Regions from separate parts of the Aminobacter sp. P9b genome, predicted to be linked through region 2. Evidence: riboswitches for the same ligand, from Rfam matches in the RefSeq annotation. Region 2 holds a riboswitch; the other holds the start of a gene.
What was found. Region 2 has a riboswitch for thiamine pyrophosphate ahead of thiB (thiamine ABC transporter substrate binding subunit). Riboswitches for the same ligand answer to the same signal wherever they lie in the genome.
Positions count from the first base shown of each region.

Region 1: another riboswitch for thiamine pyrophosphate. It lies ahead of thiC (phosphomethylpyrimidine synthase ThiC); the one in region 2 lies ahead of thiB (thiamine ABC transporter substrate binding subunit).

Region 1 is NZ_CP150082.1:177,013-185,251, forward strand. Features, by position in the region: gene WHT83_RS00870 (glycosyltransferase family 25 protein) at 1-634, shown strand, start outside; gene WHT83_RS00875 (F0F1 ATP synthase subunit A) at 730-1,479, opposite strand; gene lpdA (dihydrolipoyl dehydrogenase) at 1,766-3,163, opposite strand; gene WHT83_RS00885 (dihydrolipoamide acetyltransferase family protein) at 3,168-4,481, opposite strand; gene WHT83_RS00890 (alpha-ketoacid dehydrogenase subunit beta) at 4,484-5,497, opposite strand; gene WHT83_RS00895 (3-methyl-2-oxobutanoate dehydrogenase (2-methylpropanoyl-transferring) subunit alpha) at 5,501-6,736, opposite strand; TPP riboswitch at 6,933-7,049, shown strand; gene thiC (phosphomethylpyrimidine synthase ThiC) at 7,159-8,239, shown strand, end outside.
Region 2 is NZ_CP150082.1:416,672-424,910, reverse strand. Features, by position in the region: gene WHT83_RS02220 (RNA polymerase factor sigma-32) at 1-672, shown strand, start outside; gene WHT83_RS02215 (M48 family metalloprotease) at 677-2,116, opposite strand; gene thiQ (thiamine ABC transporter ATP-binding protein) at 2,339-3,064, opposite strand; gene thiP (thiamine/thiamine pyrophosphate ABC transporter permease) at 3,061-4,677, opposite strand; gene thiB (thiamine ABC transporter substrate binding subunit) at 4,926-5,930, opposite strand; TPP riboswitch at 5,975-6,095, opposite strand; gene WHT83_RS02195 (thiamine diphosphokinase) at 6,200-6,844, shown strand; gene WHT83_RS02190 (ABC-F family ATP-binding cassette domain-containing protein) at 6,848-8,239, shown strand, end outside.

The DNA.
Region 1 (8,239 bases), 240 kb from region 2:
CAGGCACAGGATGCCGGCAGCCATAGCAGCCTGCTTCCTGAGCCATCGGTCAGCCTGGCAGGCATTCCTCCACTCGGGCGAAGAGTTCGCGGCGGTCGTCGAAGACGACGCCTGGCTGTCCCCTGCCGCAAGCCACTTCCTTGCCGGCGAAAGCTGGATCCCGGCGGGTGCGGACATCGTCAAACTCGAGACGACAGGAACCAAGGCGGCAGTCGGCAACGACTGCATTGCCCTGGGGCCGACCAGGTCGCTCCGCAGGCTGCACTCGCTGCACGAAGGTGGCGCCTGCTACGTCGTCTCGCGGGCCGCCGCCGCGCGGCTCATCGAGGTCTCCGAGCACTTTGCCACCCCGCTGGACATGTTCGTGTTCGGGCAGCCCGTTATCGACGACATGAAGGTCTACCAGATGATCCCTGCGCCTGTCAGGCAGCGGAGCACCGTCGAAGCCGAAGCCGTCGGCGAATTCAACAGCACGATCGACATATCTCGCTTCTCGGAGCCGCGTCGCAAGACGAAGCGCAGCATCAGGAAACTGCGGCATGAGTTCGGCCGCCCCTTCCGTCAAGCCTGGGCTCTCGTTCGACGAGCCATGAAGCTCGACGACGTTACGATGCGGCGCATTCCATTCGGCTGAGGCTCACGCGGAAGCGCGCTTCTGGCGACCGGGCCCGAAACGAAAAGGCCCGCCACAACGGGCGGGGCCTTGTGCTTTGGATTTTGCCGCTGCGTTCAGTGCCCGGGATGCAGGGCGTCGTTCAAATACATGCAGGTCAGCATGGTGAAGATGTAGGCCTGGATCACCGCCATCAGCAGTTCCAATGCGGTCAGCGCGACCGTCATCGCCAGCGGCAGGATCGCAACGAAAACGCCGAGGGTTCCCATGCTGCCGAGACTGACGACGAAGCCGGCAAAGACCTTGAGCGTGATGTGGCCGGCGAGCATGACGGCGAACAGACGCACCGAATGGCTGATCGGCCGCGAGATGTAGGACACGATCTCGATCGGCACGATGATCGGCGAAAGCGCCAGCGGCACGCCGGACGGCAGGAACAGCCGGAAGAAGCCGAGGCCGTTTTTCCAGATGCCGTAGAGCGTGACGGTGGCGAAGACGATCATGGCGAAGGAGAAGGTCACGATGATGTGGCTGGTGACCGTGAAGGCATAGGGGAACATGCCGGCGAGATTGGCGATCAGGATGAAGACGAACAGCGAGAAAACCAGCGGAAAGAACTTCATGCCGCCCTCGCCCGCATTTTCACGCAGCGTCTTCGACACGAACTCGTAGATAAGCTCGGTGATCGACTGCAGCCGCGACGGCACAAGGGCCCGGGCGCTTGTCGACAGCAGCAGGAACAGCCCGCCGAAAACAGCCACGCCCACCATGTAGGCGGCCGAATTGGTGAAGGCGATTTCCTGCCCCGCAAGCTCGAAGAGGGTGAAAATCGGCTTGATTTCAAACTGTTCTATCGGTCCCGCCACAGCGCCTCTCCGGTCTGTTCAATTGGTGATGAAAAAGCGCACGCCGCCGAAGCAAGCCCGGGATCCAGACGCAGCCGAGTGCGCCCACGGGTAGCCAAGCGCCGGCCCGCAGCGTTTTCGCGATTTTTCAGGATGAGATTGGGTCGGGGTGACAATTGATCAGCGCCATCTTTTGGATGGGGCCGTCCCCGAATGTGCAAGACACTGGTCGTCCAGTGCGTGGGCTTGTTAGCCTAACCGGCGGGCGCAGACAAGCCACAAGGTGACGCGGGGCACGCGCTCCACGTCAGATGTGGAGCGCGTGGCCAAGCGTGCGCAGCGCGGCCTCGAGAAAGGCTTCGCCCTGGGTCGGATGGGCGTGGATCGTGCCGGCGATATCCTCCAGCCGCGCACCCATCTCGATTGCTAGGCTGAAGGCTGTCGAGAGCTCCGAAACACCCGTGCCGACCGCCTGGATACCGAGCACCAGATGGTTGTCGGCGCGGGCAACGATGCGGACAAAGCCGTCTTCCCCCTGCAAGGTCATGGCTCGGCCATTGGCCGAGAACGGGAACTGCGACGACTTGATCTCGATGCCGAGGTTCTTGGCTTCGTCGGGCGACAGGCCAGCGGTGACGACCTCAGGGTCGGTGAAGCAGACAGCGGGAATAGCGCGCTTGTCCCAGCTGCGCTTGTGGCCGGCGACGATCTCGGCAACCATTTCACCCTGGGCCATGGCGCGGTGCGCCAGCATCGGCTCGCCGGTGACATCGCCAATGGCATAGATGCCGCGCATCGAGGTGCGGCACTGTTCGTCGATACGGATGAAGCGGCCATCGCGGTCGAGGTCGATCTCTTCGAGGCCCCAACCTTCGACGAGAGGCTTGCGACCGACGGTGACGAGCACCTTGTCGGCAGCAATCTTCTGCTCGCTGCCATCGGCGGCCTCGACCAGCAGCGCGTCGCCTTTGGAGGACAGTCCCTTGGCCTTGGCGCCCGTGAGCACCTTGACGCCGAGCGTGTCGAGCCGCTTGGCCACGGGCCGGGTCAGCTCGGCATCGTATTGCGGCAGGATGCGCGGCAAGGCTTCGACCACGGTGACCTTGGATCCGAGCTTGGCAAAGGCGGTGCCGAGCTCGAGCCCGATGTAGCCGCCTCCGACAACGGCCAGAGCCTGCGGCACCTGCTTGAGCGCCAGCGCTTCGGTCGACGAGATCACCTTCCCGTCAAAAGGCAGGAACGGCAGCTCGACCGGGACCGAACCCGTGGCAATGACGATGGTCTCGGCGCGGATCACCTGCAGGCCGGTCTCGGTGTCGACTTCGACGGTCTTGCCGTCGCGAAAGCGCGCCCAGCCCTGCACCGACTTGACCTTGGCCTTCTTGAGCAGTCCTGCAACGCCGGTGGTCAGGCGACCGACGATGCGGTCCTTCCAGGCAACGGTCCTGGCGAGATCGAGCACCGGCGCCGTCAGGCTGATGCCCAGCGGGCTGGTGCCCCCGGCCATCTCGCTGACCTTGAGATATTCATCGGCCGCGTGGATCATCGCCTTGGACGGAATGCAGCCGACATTGAGGCAGGTGCCGCCGGGCTTGACCGCCTCGACGATGACCGTGTCGACGCCGAGCTGGCCGGCCCGGATGGCACAGATGTAGCCGCCCGGGCCGGCGCCGATGACGAGAAGCTTGCAGGAGATTTCCTTCACAGCCTCAGCCCTCCACGAAGATCATTGCCGGCGCCTCGAGCAGCGCCTTGAGGCGCTGGACGAAGACCGCAGCATCCCAGCCGTCGATGACGCGATGATCGAAGCTGGACGACAGGTTCATCATCTTGCGCGGCACGAACTGCGTGCCGTCCCACATCGGCCGGATCATGATCTTGTTGACACCAACGATCGCCACTTCCGGATAGTTGATGACCGGCGTCGTGGCGACGCCGCCCATGGCACCCAGCGAAGTGATGGTGATTGTCGAGCCGGTCAGCTCCTCGCGCGTCGCCGTGCCTGCCTTGGCGGCGTCGGCGAGGCGGTTTACCTCCGTCGCGCAGTCCCACAGGTCACGCGCCTCGGCGTGCCTCACGACTGGCACCATCAGCCCGCCCGGAGTCTGGGCCGCCATGCCGATATGGACGCCAGCATGGCGGTGGATGATGCCGGCATCGTCGTCGTAGATCGCGTTCAGTTGCGGCTGCTCCGCCACCGCCTTGACCAGCGCGCGCATCAGGAACGGCAACAGCGTCAGCTTCGGCCTGTCCGGCTTCTTCGAGGCGTTGAGCTTGGCGCGCAGCTCCTCGAGCGCCGTGACGTCGACCTCCTCGACATAGGTGATGTGCGGGATGCGCGACTTGGCCAGCGCCATCTTCTCGGCGATGCGCCGGCGCAGGCCGATGACCTTGATCTCCTCGACCTCGGTCTTCGCCTGCAGCCCGGCAGCGGGAACAGCCGAGCCCCGCGCGGCAAAGCCGTCGAGATCGTCATGGGTCACGCGCCCGGCCGGCCCGGTGCCCGGGACCTGGCGCAGGTCGATGCCGGCTTCCTTGGCACGCAGCCGGACGGCCGGAGAGGCGAGCGGACGTTCGCCTTCGGGACGCGGCAGGCCGAAGTTCGAGGCGCGCGGTGCGGGCTTGAGCGCTCCGGACGGTGTCGGAGCTTTCACAACAGGTTCGGATTCGACCTTCTTAGCCGGCGCAGGAGTTGGTTTCGGAGGTTCTGAAACAGTGGCTTCGAGGTCGCTTTTCGCCTTAGCCAGCGCGACGGCCGGCTCAGCTTCGGCCGGTGCGTCGCCGGCAACCTTGATGCGCACGATCGGCGAACCGACCGGGACCGTGTCGCCGATCTCGGCACCGAGCCAGAGGATTTCGCCATCGACCGGTGACGGGATCTCGACGGTTGCCTTGTCGGTCATGACGGCGGCGAGCACCGCGTCCTCGCGCACGAGATCGCCGATCTTGACGTGCCATTCGACGAGCTCGGCCTCAGCCACGCCCTCGCCTACGTCGGGAAGCTTGATGACATGTTCGCCCATGCTCAGGCCCCCATCGTTTCGATCAATGCTTCGCCGACCCGCTTGGGGCCGGGGAAGTAGTCCCATTCCTGTGCATGCGGATAGGGCGTGTCCCAGCCGGTGACGCGGGCGACCGGTGCTTCCAGATGGTAGAAGCAGTTTTCCTGCACCAGCGACACGAGCTCGGCGCCGAAGCCGGAGGTCAGCGTCGCCTCATGTACCACCACGCAGCGGCGGGTCTTCTTGACCGAGGCGACGATGGTGTCGAGGTCGAGCGGCAGAAGTGTCCTGAGGTCGATGACCTCGGCGTCGATGCCGGTCTCTTCGGCCGCCGCCTGCGCGACATAAACCATGGTGCCGTAGGCGAGCACCGTGACGTCGGAGCCCGGGCGCCGGATCTCCGCCTTGCCGAGCGGCACGGTGTAATGACCATCAGGCACCTCGCCCAGCTCGTGCTTCGACCAGGCGGTAACCGGCCGGTCGTGATGGCCGTCAAAGGGGCCGTTGTACAATCGTTTCGGCTCCAGAAAGATCACCGGATCCGGGTCCTCGATCGAGGCGATCAACAGACCCTTGGCGTCGAGCGGGTTGGACGGAACGACCACCTTGAGGCCGGACACGTGGGTGAAAAGCGCCTCGGGACTCTGGCTGTGCGTCTGGCCGCCGAAGATGCCGCCACCGGTGGGCATGCGGACGACGATCGGGCAGGTGAATTCGCCATTCGAGCGGTAACGCAACCGTGCCGCTTCCGAAACGATCTGGTCATATGCTGGATAGACGTAGTCGGCGAACTGAATTTCGATGCAAGGCTTGAGGCCGTAGGCGGCCATGCCGACGGCGGCACCGACGATGCCAAGCTCGCTGATAGGGGCATCGAAGCAGCGCGAGCGGCCATATTTCTGCTGCAGCCCTTGGGTGCAGCGGAAGACGCCGCCGAAGTAGCCGACATCCTCGCCGAAAACGACGACATTGTCGTCGCGGCCCATGGCGACATCCATGGCGCTGCGGATGGCCTCGATCATTGTCATGCGCGGCATCGGCTACACTCCCGCCTTCTGGCGCTGGCGACGGAGATGCGGCGGCATCTCGGCATAGACGCCTTCGAACATGTCGCGCGTCGACGGCTTGCCGCCGGCATGCAGGGTGCCGTGGCTCTCGGCTTCCTTCTGCGCCGATATGACCGCCTCGAGGATTTCGGCCTCGGTCTGCTTGTGGCGCTCGTCGGACCACAGGCCGCGCCTGATCAGATGGTTCTTGAGCCGGATCACCGGGTCGCCCAGCGGCCAGGCATCCGACTCGGTCTTGGGCCGATAGGCGGAGGGATCGTCTGATGTCGAGTGCGCCCCGACGCGGTAGGTGACGTATTCGACGAGCGTCGGCCCGAGATTGCTGCGGGCGCGTTCCGCCGCCCATTTCGCCACGGCGTGGACGGCGAGATAGTCGTTGCCGTCGACCCGCAGAGCAGCAATGCCGAAGCCGAGGCCGCGCGCCGCAAACGTGCCCGAGCCGCCACGGGCGATACCCTGGAAGGTCGAGATCGCCCACTGGTTGTTGACGATATTGAGGATCACGGGCGCCTTGTAGGTTGAGGCGAAGACGAGCGCGGCATGGAAATCGCTTTCCGCCGTGGCGCCGTCGCCGACCCAGCCGACCGCGATCTTGGTGTCGCCCTTGATCGCCGACGCCATCGCCCAGCCGACCGCCTGGATGTACTGGGTCGTCAGGTTACCGGAGATCGAGAAGAAGCCGTGCTCCTTGGCCGAATACATGATCGGCAACTGCCGGCCCTTCAGCGGATCCTTCTCGTTGGAATAGATCTGGTTCATCATGTCGACCATCGGATAGCCGCCTGCGATCAGCAGGCCGGCCTGACGATAGGTCGGAAAATTCATGTCGCCGGGATTGAGCGCCTTGCGGAAGGCGCAGCTCACCGCCTCCTCGCCCATATGCTGCATGTAGAACGAGGTCTTGCCCTGGCGCTGCGCCATCTGCATGCGCGCATCGAAGGTGCGCAGCGTCATCATGTGGCGCAGGCCGTCGAGTTGTTCCTCGTCGGTCAGCGTGCCTGCCCATGGCCCGACAGCATCGCCCTCGCGATTGAGCACGCGGATGATCGAATAAGCGAGATCGCGGATCGTCCTGGGATCGACGTCGACCGGCGGCCGGTCGACCGAACCCGCCTTGGGGATCGGCACGTTGGAAAAATCGGGTGTGCCGCCCGGCCGCACTTCGGGCTCGGGCACGTGGAACTTGAGCGGCGAGGGATTGTCCGTCACGGATGCTCCTCCTGTCTTGCCAGCGGGCCGAACGTCCTCCCCGGACACCGCAAGCACCAGACAATTTATGTCAGTAACACTGACCTATTATCCGATCGCATCGGTAACCGCAATGGGGCCCGACACCAGGACTTTGGCATTCTCTCGGCCTCTGCGAAAGGCCGTTGACAGCACCGGCATTCGTCGCCCATGTTGCCGGCCTCACCAGGGGGGTCCCGACAAGGGGCTGAGATACTGCTGGCTCGCGCAGCGCAGTGACCCGTTGAACCTGATCCAGTTCACACTGGCGTAGGGACGGTGCGAGGCGCTGCGGGCCGGGCAATCCGGCTTTGGCATTCGGGTTCCCGCCCGAAGTCCCCAGGCAAAACCTCACCTCCTCCTCATCGCACGAACTGGGTCTCCATTGCACCGGAGACTCACTCATGAATGCCCACACCCCGACAGTCACGACAGGCGAACTGCCCGCCTCGAAGAAAGTCCACAAACCCGGGACGCTACACCCCGGCATCCGCGTGCCGATGCGCGAAATCTCGGTCCACCCGAGCGCCGGCGAGCCGCCGGTCACCGTCTACGATTCGTCCGGCCCCTACACCGACACGAGCGTGAATACCGACATCGAGCGCGGCCTGCCGCGGCTGCGCGAAGACTGGATCCTCGCCCGCGGCGACGTCGAGCGCTACGACGGCCGCACGGTCAAGGCCGAGGACAACGGCTTCGTCTCGGCTGAGCGGCTGACGCCCGAATTCCCGGTGCGCAACGCGCCGCTGCGCGCCACAGGCGGCCGCGCCGTCACCCAGCTTGCCTATGCCCGCGCCGGCATCGTCACGCCCGAAATGGAATTCGTCGCCATCCGCGAGAACCTCGGCCGCGAGCAGCTCAAGGCAAAACTCGAGCGCGATGGCGAGAGCTTCGGTGCCGCCGTTCCCGATTTCGTCACGCCGGAATTCGTCCGCGACGAGGTGGCCCGCGGCCGCGCCATCATCCCCTCCAACATCAACCACCCCGAGAGCGAGCCGATGATCATCGGCCGCAATTTCCTGGTCAAGATCAACGCCAATATCGGCAATTCGGCCGTCACCTCGTCGATGGCCGAGGAAGTCGAGAAGATGGTGTGGGCGACCCGCTGGGGTGCCGATACGGTGATGGACCTGTCCACCGGCCGCAACATCCACAACATCCGCGACTGGATCATCCGCAATTCGCCGGTGCCGATCGGCACGGTGCCGCTCTACCAGGCGCTTGAGAAGGTAAACGGCATCGCCGAGGACCTGACCTGGGAAGTGTTCCGCGACACGCTGATCGAACAAGCCGAGCAGGGCGTCGACTACTTCACCATCCATGCCGGCGTGCGCCTGTCCTACATCCACCTGACCGTCGACCGCGTCACCGGCATCGTCTCGCGCGGCGGCTCGATCATGGCCAAGTGGTGCCTGCACCACCACAAGGAGAGCTTCCTCTACGAGCATTTCGAGGAGATCTGCGACATCTGCCGGACCTATGACG
Region 2 (8,239 bases):
GGACTGCCGATTGGCGATCTCATCCAGGAAGGCCATGTCGGGCTGCTCGAGGCTGCCGCGCGCTTCGACCCGCAGCGGGAAGTGCGCTTTTCGACCTATGCCAGCTGGTGGATACGGGCTTCCATGCAGGACTACATCCTGCGCAACTGGTCGATCGTCAGGGGCGGCACGAGCTCGGCCCAGAAATCACTGTTCTTCAACCTGCGCCGCATGCGCGCGCGCCTTGCACAGGGTGGCGGTCCGCTCGGCAACAGTTCGGCCTATCAGGAAATATCCTTGGCGCTCGGGGTGTCGGAAGCGGACGTCGCCATGATGGACATGCGCCTGTCGGTGCCTGATACCTCGCTCAACGCGCCGCTAAGCGACGATGGCGATGCAGGCGAGCGCATGGATCTTTTGGTCTCCGACGATCCATTGCCGGATGAACTCGTCGGCGATGCGATCGATATCGAACGGCGGTCGGGCTGGCTGCACGACGCGCTCGGCGTGCTCAACGCGCGCGAACTGCAGATCATCGAGGAGCGCCGGCTGAGCGAGGAGGGCGCGACGCTGGAAGAGCTGGGCACTACGCTCGGTATCTCCAAGGAGCGGGTTCGACAGATCGAAACCCGTGCCATGGAAAAGCTGAAGTCGGCCCTTGTGCGGCAGAACTCGGCATTCCTGGCCGCGTAGCTGACTACCTGTCGGTGACGACCTTGACCTTGTCGCCGGCCGAAACGGTGGCTCCGGGGGCGAGCGCGTTCAACACCCGAAACAGATCGAGCTTGCGGTCGACGCCGACCATGCTGGCGGCGAGCGCCCCCATGTTCTGGCCCGGCTGCACGGTGACGACGCGGATGCGCAGCGGCTTGAGCGCAGCCTTTTCCGCAGCCGTCATGACCTGGAAGCTGGAACTCACCGAGCGGGCGACCGCGTCGAGATTGGGACTGGCGGTTGGAGCCGCCGTCAGCAGGCGGTACACCTGTGCGCCGGCGCGGATCACCATGATGTCGAATTGCCAGCCTTCGGCGCTGGCGCGGGCAAACGCCGCCTCGTTGCCGTTGATCGTTTCCGAGCGGACGCTTGCCGGATCGAGCCCGGCGACCCAGCCGCTCTTGACGTAGTCGGGCAGCGACAGCTTGCTGTCGATGGTCACGCCGTCGAAGCGGATGGCCATGTTGCCCGGCCCTGTCGCGGTGACGGCAGCGGCGGTGTTGTCGATGATGAAGCCCTGCGGCACCGAGAACGAGATGCCGAGCTTGGGATGCAGGAAGGTAGTTCCACGCACATAGCCCTCGTCGGGCGTGTCGCCGAACAGCAGCCCGTCGATGCCGGCGAGGAAGGAATCGCGGTCGCGCTTGCCGATGCCCGGAGCGCCGAACTGGCGGGCATGGCGCTGGGCCAGGTCGATACGCTGTGGCGCATTGGGATGGCTGGCCAGGAAGTCGAGGCTGGCGTCGGTGGCGCCGCTGACGGCGCGCAGGTCGCTATAGGCGGCCATCGACTGCAGGAAGCGACCCGCGGCGAACGGATCGTAGCCGGACTGGCCGCTCATCTTGATGCCGATGCCGTCGGCCTCGAGCTCCTGGTTGCGCGAGAACTGGGCAAGCCTCAGCTTGCCGCGGATCAGTGCTGCCTTGGCTGTCGGGCTTTCACCCAGCACGTCGGTGACGACCTTGGTCGCCAGCACTTCCTCGGCTTCCTTCTGCTGGCGCTGGATACCGTGGTTGGCGGTGACGTGGCCCATCTCGTGCGAGATGACGGCGGCCAGTTCGGCCGAATCGTTGGCCAGCGCGAGAAGTCCGCGGGTCACGTAGAGGTAGCCGCCCGGCAGCGCGAAGGCGTTGACGTTGGGCGAGTTGAGGATGGTGATGCGATAGGTCTGGTTCGGGTTGCCCGAAACGGTGGTCAGGCTGCCGACGACCTTGGCGACCATGCGCTCCAGCTTGGGGTCGGAGTATTCTCCGCCATAAGTGGCCAGGATGCGCGGGTGCTGGGCCTTGGCGATCTCGGCCAGCTTGTCGTTGCGCGAGACATTGTCGACCGTCACCGGATTGTTGGACGGCTGGAAGCCGGATTCGCGAACGTCCGACGAGTTGAGCACCTGGCAACCGGCGACAAGCGCCGACAGCGCCACGGCGACGGCAAGTCGCGCGCAGCGTGTCGTTATCGTCCTGGTCAGTCCGTCGCGGCAGATGGGCAGAGCTCGTCCTTTCAAATTCAACACATGCGGGCGAAGCAGGCCCGCATGGTGTGGACGTAGCCACACTCGCCTTGCCGACACAATAAGGCCGCCGCCGCGAACATGGCGATTTGGCTGTAAATTATGTCCGCTTCCGGGCAACTTGGCGTGATCGTGTCACTGCCGTTCATTGCCGATATAGTGTCTGAAGGCTTCAGGTCCAGAACTTGTAAAGAAATCCGCAGTCTTTCCTGCCGCGGCAACCCTTCCAGCTTCGACGAAAACCATGTTTTCGGCGAGTTTTCGCGCATCTTCGGGTTGGTGTGTCACGAAAAGCACGGTCATCCTGCGTTCTGCTTGGACGCTTGCCAAAAGGTCCAGCATGTCGTCGCGCAAGGCTGGTCCAAGCGAGGCAAAGGGTTCATCCAGCAGGAGAATCGGGCGGTCGCGCACAAGAACGCGTGCCAAGGCCACACGCTGGCGCTCGCCGCCAGAGAGTTCGCGCGGCAGGCGGTGCTCCATGCCAGCCAGCCCGACGCGCGCAAGGGCGCTGGCTACATCCTGCTTGTCCGTCGCGCCCAGGCGCAAGCCAGGCGAGCGCCCCAGCCCGACATTGCTGGCGACATCGAGATGGGCGAAGAGGTTGTTTTCCTGAAACACCATCGACACCGGCCGGTCGGCAGGAGGCGCCGAGGTCACATCCGTTTCGCCGATCAGCACGCGGCCTTCGCGGGGCGTCTCGAAGCCGGCAACGAGATTGAGCAGGGTCGACTTGCCGGCCCCGCTCGGTCCCATGATGGCGGTGATCTCGCCGGGCGCGAAAGTCACGTCGAAACGCACCATGGTGTCGGCATAGCTGAACACCACTTGGTCGAAGCGCACGGCCGCACTGGTCGCGGTCATCTGGAAGTCTCCTTGCCGAGGCGGTCGGCCAACATCATCAAAGCCAGGCACAACAGTCCGAGCATCAGTGCCAGGCCCGCCGCGTCGTCTGTGCGATAGCTGCCCATGCGGGCGAGTAGTAGATAGGGCAGCGTCTGCACGGCGTCGCTGCCGAAGAGGGCGATGACACCAAGGTCGCCAAGTGACAGCGCCATGGCAAAGGCGAAGGCGGTGGCCAGCGGGCGCCTGAGTACCGGCCAGTCGATCAGCCGCAACCGGCTCCAGCCGGAAATGCCGAGCTGGGCACAAAGCCGCTCGTGGCGCTCGCTCCCCGCATCGTAAGCAGGCCGGATGGCGCGAACCGCAAAGGGCATCGCCATGACGGCATTGACGGTGACCACCATGACTGGGGCCAGCGCAAACACGTCGACCGACTGCCTCACCAGCACGAACCAGCCGGCGCCGATGACGATCGGCGGCACCACCAGCACGAAGCCGGCGCCGGTGTCGGTGAACCGTTCGAGGAGTGTTTTTTTGTCACTCTGCCGGCTGCCTGCCAGCGCTCGGCGCGCCATGACCAGCGCCAGCGCGATCATTGCCGCGAGCGTCGCCGATATTGTGGCCAGCACGATGCTGGTCAGCGTTGCGCGCTGGACGGAGGCTTCGCCGGCCAGCCGACCGAGATCAGCCTTGAGCCCGGAGGCGACGGTCGCCAGCATCGGCCCACCGACGAAGACGAGGGCAAGAAGGATGGCTGCGACGTTGAATGCGGTCTCGCCGGCCTTGGCCTGGATGAAGCTACGTCGTGCCACTGGCAGGTTGGCGTCGCCTGTCGTGTTGGCGCCGAGCCGCATCAGCGCCAGGACCACGACGGCAGTCAGTGCGATTTGCAGCACGGTGAGGGCGACCGCCCGGGCAGGGTCGAAATCGAAGCGCAGCGCCTGGTAGATCGCCACTTCCAGCGTCGTTGCAGCCGGGCCGCCGCCAAGTGTCAGGACGATGGTGAAGGAGGTGATGCAGAGCATGAACACCAGTCCGGCGATGCCGGGCAGGGCTGCGCGCATTGCCGGCCATTCAATGAACCGGAAGCTCGCCCGCGCGCCCATGCCCAGTTGGCTCGCCAGTCGCCACTGGTCGGTCGGCACGGTCTGCAGCGCCTCGAGCATCAGCCGCGTCGCCAGCGGCAGGTTGAAGAAGACATGGGCGACCAGAATGCCTGACAGGCCATAGATGCCAGGCCATGTGCCACCGGTCAGCGCCGTCAATGGTTCGGCGAAATAGCCGGCGCGGCCATAGAGCGAGAGGATACCGAGGGCTGCGACGATTGCCGGCAAGGCGAGAGGAACGGCAAACAGGCGCAGGATCAGCCCGCGGCCGGGGAACTGCGGGTGCCGCGACAGGGCGCGGGCGACGAAGATCGCTGGCGCAAGTGACAACAAAGTCGACAGCAGCGCCTGCCACAGCGTGAAGCGCGCGACGCGGAAGAGATAACCGTCGAAAGCCGCTGCGGCTCCTTGCGGGTTACGCGCGGCCTCGATGCCAAGCCCGGCAAACGCGCCGCCGATCAGGATGCCGATGGCCACCAGCGCAATTATGCCAGCGGCGATGCGGGGATCGGAGGTGCGAATGCTCATGCCGACCTAGAAGCAGTTGGAGCGGGGCAGGTGCCGAACGGCCACGTTCTGCTCTACGTCGCCCCCCTCGGTCCTGCCGGTCATCTCCCCCACAAGGGGGGAGATCATCTGCGTCGCTGCGTCCGCTCCTACTTTGCAACCCCAGCTTGGCGGGGGCCAAGCCACTGCCAATCTCCCCCCTTGTGGGGGAGATGACCGGCAGGACAGAGGGGGGCGACGTAGGGCGTTCACGCTGGAGCTTTTCGTGCTTACTTGCTCATCACGCCAAGCCACTCGTCGACCCAGGCCTTGCGGTTGGCGGCGACTTCGTCGGCGCTGAAGATCAGCGTCTTGGCCGGCTTCACAAGCTTGTCGAAGGCCGGGTTGAGCGGCTTGTCGGTCTTGCCGGCGGGCAGCATCCAGTTGGTCTCGGGGATGACGTCCTGGAAGCCGGGACCGGTCATGAAGGCCATGAACTTCTCGGCCAGCGGGTTCTTGGCGCCCGTCGTGGTGATGCCGGCAACCTCGATCTGCAGATAGTGGCCTTCTTCGAAGGACGCGGCCTGGTAGCGCTCGGATTTGTCCGCGACCATATGGTAGGCGGGCGAGGTGGTGTAGGACAGCACCATCGGCGCTTCGCCCTTGGTGAACAGGCCATAGGCCTCGCTCCAACCCGGCGTGACCGTCAGCACGCGGCCCTTGAGCTTGGCCCAGGCTTCCGGTGCCTTGTCGCCATAGACCGACTTGACCCACAAGAGCAGGCCGAGGCCGGGCGTCGAGGTGCGGGGGTCCTGGATGGCGATCTTCTGCTCAGGGTCGCCTTCGACCAGCTCCTTGAGGCTCTTCGGCGGGGTCTTCAGCTTTTCGGTATCGTAGACGACGGCGAAATAGCTGTAGTCGTAAGGCACGAAGGTGTCGTCCTTCCAGTCGCCCGGAACCTTGACGTTTTCGCCCGCCGAACCGTGCGGCACGAACAGGCCGGTCGCCTTGGCTTCGGCGGTCAAATTGGTGTCGAGACCGAGTACGATGTCGGCCTTGGTGGCCGCACCTTCGAGCTTGACGCGGTTGAGCAGGGCGACGCCGTCGGCAACCGAGACGAAATCGACCTCGCAGGCGCATTCGGCCTCGAACGCCTTCTTGACCTGCGGGCCGGGGCCCCACTCGGCGGTAAAGCTTTCATAGGTGTAGACCGTGAGCATGCCTTCGGCAGCGGCCGGAAAGGCAATAGCGGCGAGCGCCAGGGCGGAAGTCAGGGACAGAACGGGCGAGCGCATCGGCGCCTCCTTCATTGGTGTTGAAAGGGAATTTGAAGCGCCGGGCGTCCGAAGCATCTAATCCCTCCGCCGGTACAAACCGGATCAGGTTCAGCGGGTTGGCCGGAACTCTCCATGCCTCTCAGCCTGCCCGCTTGCGCGTGACAGGCACCCCGTTAGAGCGGTCCCACAAATAGAGCCGCGTGGAAGGCCGCGCAAGCAGTAGTTTGCCGGCCACGCGCCGCCTCGCGGCCTTCCGTTTCGGCTGCCGGGCTGGTAATGCGCTTGCCATGACCCGGTTCACCCTACTTCTCGGCGGCGAGCTCCTCCGCACGCCGCGCCTCGACCGTCAGGTCGCGGGCAGCCGCGTCATCGCGGCCGATTCCGGTATCCGTCATGCCGCAACGCTCGGCCTGCTGCCGGAACTCTGGCTCGGCGACTTCGACTCGGCGCCCGCCGAGATCGACCCGAGCTTCGCTTCCGTGCCGCGCGAGATGTTTCCCGCCGACAAGGACAAGACCGACGGCGAACTGGCGATCGCGGCTGCGCTCGCCCGCGGGGCGACCTCGCTGGTGCTGGTCGGCGCCTTTGGCGGAGCTCGTGCCGACCACGCCTTTCTTCATCTCGCGCTGGCGCTGCGCCTTGCCGAAGCAGGCACGGAGGTTCTGTTGACCAGCGGCCGCCAGGAGGCGCATCCGCTTTTGCCTGGCACTTCCGGCTTCGACTATGAAGACGGTACGCTGTTTTCGGTACTTGCCTTCTCCGAGCTTTCCGGGCTCACCGAAGAGGGCGCCAAATGGCCGCTCGACAGCGTCCAGGTGCCTTTCGGCTCGTCGCTGACGCTTTCCAACGAAGTGCGCGGCAGTTTGCGCGTCTCGCTAGGCAGTGGCCGCGCGCTGCTCCTTGCCCATCCCTTTCCTGCCTCGGATTTCTGAAACATGGCCCCTCCGCTTCTCAATCTCGATGGCATTCGCCTGACCTTTGGCGGCGTGCCGCTGCTCGACGGCGCGGCGCTGTCGGCCTCGACCGGCGACAAGATCGCGCTTGTCGGCCGCAACGGTTCGGGCAAGTCGACGCTGCTCAAGATCGCCGCCGGCATGGTCGAGCCTACGGACGGCGAGGTGTTCCGCCAGCCCTCGGCGACGATCCGCTATTTGCCGCAGGCGCCCGACATGGACGGCTTTGCCAGCGTGCGCGCCTATGTCGAATCTGGCCTCGGGCCGGCCGACGACGCGCATCGCGCCACCTATCTGCTTGACCATCTCGGCCTCACCGGCGAGGAGCGGCCTGGCGACTTGTCCGGCGGCGAGGCACGCCGTGCCGCACTTGCCCGCGTCATGGCGCCCGAGCCCGACATCCTTTTGCTCGACGAGCCGACCAACCATCTCGACCTCTCCGTCATCGAGTGGCTGGAAGAGGAGCTTATCCGGACCTCCTCGGCGCTGATCCTGATTTCGCATGATCGCCGCTTCCTCGAACGCGTCAGCCGCAACACCGTCTGGCTCGACCGCGGCCAGACGCGCCGGCTCGACCGTGGCTTTGCCCACTTCGAAGAATGGCGCGACCAGATACTCGAGGAAGAGGAGCGCGATCAGCACAAGCTTGGCCGCCAGATCGTGCGCGAGGAGCATTGGCTGCGCTACGGCGTGACGGCGCGGCGCAAGCGCAACATGCGCCGCCTCGGCGAACTGCAGACAATGCGCCAGAAATTCCGTGGCCATCGCGGAGCCGAAGGGGTGGCGACGATGGTCGCCAGCGATGCCGCAGAATCCGGCAAGCTCGTCATCGAGGCCAAGAACATCGAAAAGAGCTTCGGCGACCTGACGGTGGTGAAGGGCTTCTCGACCCGCATCCAGCGTGGTGACCGCATCGGCCTCGTCGGTCCCAACGGTGCCGGCAAGACGACGCTGCTCAAGATGCTGACCGGCGAGCTGGAGCCCGATGCGGGCAACGTGCGGCTCGGCGTCAACCTGGAGATCGCCACGCTCGACCAGAAGCGCGAGGCGGTCGACCCGAACGAAACCCTGACCAGCTACCTGACCGACGGTCGTGGCGAGAACCTCGTCATCAACGGCGAGCAGCGCCACGTCGTGTCCTACATGAAGGACTTCCTGTTCAAGCCCGAGCAGGCGCGCACGCCGGTGCGTGAACTCTCGGGCGGCGAGCGCGCCCGGCTGATCCTGGCACGCGTTCTGGCGCGCCCGGCCAACTTGCTTGTGCTCGACGAACCGACCAACGATCTCGACATGGAGACGCTGGAACTGCTGCAGGAACTGGTCGCTGGTTTCGCCGGCACCGTCATCCTGGTCAGCCACGACCGTGACTTCCTC